2 regions of the Streptomyces sp. NPDC052040 genome follow, and region 1 is predicted to be linked to the other one. Evidence: riboswitches for the same ligand, from Rfam matches in the RefSeq annotation. Region 1 holds a riboswitch; the other holds the start of a gene.
What was found. Region 1 has a riboswitch for glycine ahead of gcvP (aminomethyl-transferring glycine dehydrogenase). Riboswitches for the same ligand answer to the same signal wherever they lie in the genome.
Positions count from the first base shown of each region.

Region 2: linked by a shared signal. The riboswitch ahead of gcvT (glycine cleavage system aminomethyltransferase GcvT) and the one ahead of gcvP (aminomethyl-transferring glycine dehydrogenase) in region 1 are both predicted to bind glycine.

Region 1 covers NZ_JBIUBV010000021.1:10,218-12,667, forward strand. The annotation lists partial or broken gene ACIHAA_RS28935 (DNA polymerase IV) at 1-366, shown strand, start outside; gene ACIHAA_RS28940 (PRC-barrel domain-containing protein) at 288-659, opposite strand; glycine riboswitch at 774-869, shown strand; gene gcvP (aminomethyl-transferring glycine dehydrogenase) at 1,047-2,450, shown strand, end outside.
Region 2 covers NZ_JBIUBV010000007.1:285,711-288,160, forward strand. The annotation lists gene ACIHAA_RS17435 (AAA family ATPase) at 1-575, opposite strand, end outside; glycine riboswitch at 753-865, shown strand; gene gcvT (glycine cleavage system aminomethyltransferase GcvT) at 1,052-2,170, shown strand; gene gcvH (glycine cleavage system protein GcvH) at 2,277-2,450, shown strand, end outside.

The DNA.
Region 1 (2,450 bases):
CACCAGGAGCCGGACGCGGCGGTCGAGCCCGTGCGGGAGGAGCCCCCCGCGGCGGCCGGGCCGGTCTGGCGGGCGGGGCAGGACGTGCGGCACACCGACTACGGGCCGGGGTGGGTGCAGGGCAGCGGTCTGGGCAGGGTGACGATACGGTTCGAGACCCCCGACTCGGAGCCGGGGCGGGTGCGCACCTTCCGTGTCGACGACCCCGGGCTGGCGGCGGCGGATCCGCTGCCCCTGGTGGCGGCCGCCGAGGAGCGGTCGGCGGCGGGCAGCGGGGGATGAGGGGCTCAGCTCCCGTCGGGCTCCGCGAGCCGCCCGAAGTCGCGGTCCGGTGCCGCGGGCGGCGGGGCCACGTCCAGGCCGTAGTGGTGATAGAGCTGGAGTTCCTGCTCGGGGGAGAGGTGGCGGCCGACGCCGAAGTCGGGTGCCTCCTTGATCAGCGAACGTTCGAAGGGCACATAGAGCGCGCCCTCGACCAGCCGGCTGGGTTCCAGCGGTACGAAGGCGTCCCGGCTGAACAGACCCGTGCGGATGGCCGCCCACTCCGGCACCCCGGTCGCGTCGTCGAGATAGACCTCGTCGATCGTGCCGATCTTGACGCCATTGCGGTCGAACGCCTTGCGGCCTATCAGATTCCGCGGATCGATATCGGTCTGCACGGTCCCTCCAACTGGTCGCAACACATCCGTCAGCACCACAAAAGAGCACATTCAGCACTGCGGCCACTCGAAGGCAGCCTCCTTGCGCCCGCTGGTAATCTGGCAATCGGCTGTCGACCCTGTGCGGGAGAGTCCTCCGGAGCGATCCGGGGGCGCCGAAGGAGCAAACCCTCCCCGGAATCTCTCAGGCCCACGTACCGCACGGACGAGGTCACTCTGGAAAGCAGAGCGGGTGTCGATGGCTCCCGCTCTCACCGACGGTGAAAACCGGACCGCCTTCGGGCGGACCGGTGAAGCTCTCAGGTCGAGATGACAGAGGGGGAGGCCGTCGGGGTACCCGTGCCGGGGTGCCCCTCGAAGGTCGCGTCAGACCAGGAGGCCTCCGCAATGACCGCCCACCGCATTCCGCTCTCCGAGCTCGAACAGGGAACACCCTTCGAGCTGCGCCACATCGGGCCCGACCAGGAGGCGCGGGCCAAGATGCTCGCGCAGGTCGGCTACGGCTCGCTCGACGAACTGACGGCCGCAGCGGTGCCGGACGTGATCAAGAACGCCGACGCCCTGGATCTGCCGGGCGCGCGCACCGAGCCCGAGGTGCTGGCCGAGCTGCGCTCGCTGGCCGACCGCAACCAGGTCCTCGACTCCATGATCGGCCTCGGGTACTACGGCACCTTCACGCCCACGGTGATCCTGCGCAACGTCATGGAGAACCCCGCCTGGTACACCGCGTACACCCCGTACCAGCCGGAGATCTCGCAGGGCCGCCTAGAGGCGCTGCTCAACTTCCAGACCATGGTCGCCGACCTCACCGGCCTGCCGACCTCGGGTGCCTCCCTGCTCGACGAGGGCACGGCCGCCGCCGAGGCGATGGCCCTGTCGCTGCGCATGGGCAAGAACAAGAAGGGTCTCTTCCTGGTCGACGCGGACGCGCTGCCGCAGACCATCGCGGTGATCCGGACCCGCGCCGAACCCACGGGCGTCGAGGTCGTCGTCGCCGACCTCAGCGACGGCATCCCGGCCGAGCTCGCCGAGCGGGACATCAACGGCGTCCTGGTCCAGTACCCGGGCGCCTCCGGTGCCGTACGCGACATCCGGCCCGTCATCGAGCAGGCCCACGCGCGGGGCGCCCTGGTCACCGTCGCGGCCGACCTGCTCGCCCTCACGCTGCTGACCTCCCCCGGTGAGCTGGGCGCGGACATCGCGGTCGGCACCACCCAGCGCTTCGGTGTGCCGATGGGCTTCGGCGGACCGCACGCCGGATACATGGCGGTGCACGAGAAGTTCGCCCGCAGCCTGCCCGGACGGCTCGTCGGTGTCTCCGTGGACGCGGACGGCAACAAGGCGTACCGGCTGGCGCTCCAGACGCGGGAGCAGCACATCCGCCGGGAGAAGGCGACCAGCAACATCTGCACCGCTCAGGTGCTGCTCGCCGTGATGGCCGGGATGTACGCCGTCTACCACGGCCCCGAGGGCCTGCGGACCGTCGCCCGGCGCACCCACCGGTACGCCGCGATCCTGGCCGCGGGGCTCACCGCGGGCGGGGTCGAGGTCGTCCACGGCTCCTACTTCGACACGCTGACCGTGCGGGTGCCGGGGCGGGCCGCGGAGATCGTCACCGCCGCCCGGGAGCGCGGTGTGAACCTGCACCTGGTCGACGCCGACCAGGTGTCGATCGCCTGTGACGAGACGACCGGGCGGGCTCAGCTGGGCGCCGTCTGGGCCGCGTTCGGCGTCGAGGGCGATGTCGCGGCGCTGGACGCCACGACCGGGGACGCGCTGCCGGGGACGCTG
Region 2 (2,450 bases), on a different contig from region 1:
GCGCCGCAGTCGTGCACCACGACCCCGGTGCGCCCGCGCAGGGCACGGCGCAGACCGGCGTAGTGGGCGAGGCGGACCAGGGGGCGGTAGACCGCGTAGGGGAGGAAGCGCGCCAGGCGCCCGTCCCAGCGGGCCCGGACGTCCTGGGAGTCGACCCGGGCGCCCCGCACGGCACGGCGCATCAGGGTCGACTTGCCGCTGCCGGGCAGTCCGGTGATGACGACGACGTCGCCCGGTCCGAAGGTCAGCCCGCGCGGGCCGGAGCCCGCGCGGTCGCGCAGATCGCGGACGCAGGCACCGGGGGCAGTCCGTTCCTCATGGCGGGTCCCGGAGGTCGGCGTCTCCGCCTGGCGGGTCCCGGAGGTCGGCGGCTCCACCCGGCGGGCCCCGGAGTCGACCCGCTCCGCCCGGCGGGCGCCCGAGGTCGGCGCGTCCTCCCGGCGGGTCCCGCGGGCCGGGGACCCCGGCCCGCGGGGCGCCGCGATGGCCGGGGGCGTCGCGGTGCCCGGGGTCGCAGCGATGCCCGGAGTCGTCGCGATGCCCGGAGTCGTCGCGTATGCCGTCGTCCTGTCCACCGTGATCGTCCTCCCCTGGGGGTCAGGAAGTCCCGTCCCCATCGAGTGTAAAGAGAAGGTAATGCGGAACAGGGGGTGACGGTGTCGCCGTTCTGCCACGGGCCGGTAACGGACGGGGCCCTGCCGCTCCCGGGCGAGGCGTGCAATGATGTGCCCGCCAACTGCATACCGGCCGCTTGAATCCGCGCGGGAGAGTCCCGGTCCGTACGTCGTCCGACGTACGTCCCCCGGGCGCCGAAGGAGCAAGTCCCTCCCTTGAATCTCTCAGGCCCCGATACCGCGCGGGCGAGGCACATCTGGAAAGCGGGCCGCCCCGGGCGGCCCCACCCAAGGTGCAAGCCGTGACATCCCCGCCCGGCGGGGTCATGGCGAACCTCTCAGGTTCCGATGACAGATGGGGAGGAACGACCTCGCCCGCCCCTCCCCCGCCCGGCCCCGCTCGCGCGAGGGGACCCATCGCCCTGGGAGCACAACCGATGAGCAGCAGCCCCCTGCGCCGTACCGCGCTCGACGCCCTGCATCGTTCGCTGGGCGCGACGATGACCGACTTCGCCGGCTGGGACATGCCCCTGCGGTACGGCTCCGAGCGCGACGAGCACCTCGCCGTCCGGACCAGGGCGGGTCTCTTCGACCTCTCCCACATGGGCGAGATCACCGTGTCCGGCCCCGGCGCGTCCCGGCTGCTGGACCACTCCCTGGTCGGCAACATCGGCTCCGTCGGTGTCGGCCGCGCCCGCTACACCATGATCTGCCGGGCCGACGGCGGCATCCTCGACGACCTGATCGTCTACCGGCTCGGCGAGCAGGAGTACATGGTCGTCGCCAACGCCTCCAACGCGCAGGTGGTCCTGGACGCGCTGGTGGAGCGGTCCGGCGGTTTCGACGCCGAGGTGCGCGACGACCGGGACGCCTACGCCCTGATCGCCGTCCAGGGTCCCGAGTCCCCCGGCATCCTGAAGTCCCTCACCGACGCCGACCTGGACGGCCTGAAGTACTACGCGGGCCTGCCCGGCACGGTCGCGGGCGTTCCGGCGCTGATCGCCCGTACCGGCTACACCGGCGAGGACGGCTTCGAGCTGTTCACCGCCCCCGAGCACGCCGAGAAGCTGTGGCGGGCGCTGACCGAGGCGGGCGCCGCGGTCGGTCTGACCCCCTGCGGTCTGTCCTGCCGGGACACGCTCCGCCTGGAGGCGGGCATGCCGCTGTACGGGCACGAGCTGACCACCGCGCTGACCCCCTTCGACGCCGGGCTCGGCCGGGTGGTGAAGTTCGAGAAGGAGGGCGACTTCGTGGGGCGCGAGGCGCTCCTCGCGGCCTCCGGGCGGGCGGCGCAGAACCCGCCGCGGGTCCTGGTCGGCCTGGTCGCCGAGGGGCGTCGGGTGCCGCGGGCCGGGTACCCCGTCACCGTCGGCGGCGAGGTGGTCGGCGAGGTCACCTCCGGGGCGCCCTCCCCCACCCTGGGCCGTCCGATCGCGATGGCGTACGTGGACGCCGCGCACTCCGCGCCCGGCACCGCCGGTGTCGCGGTGGACATCCGGGGCAGCCACGAGCCGTACGAGGTCGTGGCGCTGCCGTTCTACAAGCGCCAGAAGTAGACGCTGGGCCGCCCGGACGGGGCTCCGTGCCCTCCCGGCGCGCTCACGCACGTCCCAGCAGTCCCCCCTTCACCACCACTCCCGCGCGTACAGGAGAATTCAGGCCATGAGCAACCCCCAGCAGCTGCGTTACAGCAAGGAGCACGAGTGGCTGTCGGGCGCCGAGGACGGCGTCTCGACGATCGGCATCACGGAGCACGCGGCCAACGCGCTCGGCGATGTCGTCTACGTGCAGCTCCCGGAGGTCGGTGAGACGGTGAGCGCGGGCGAGACCTGCGGC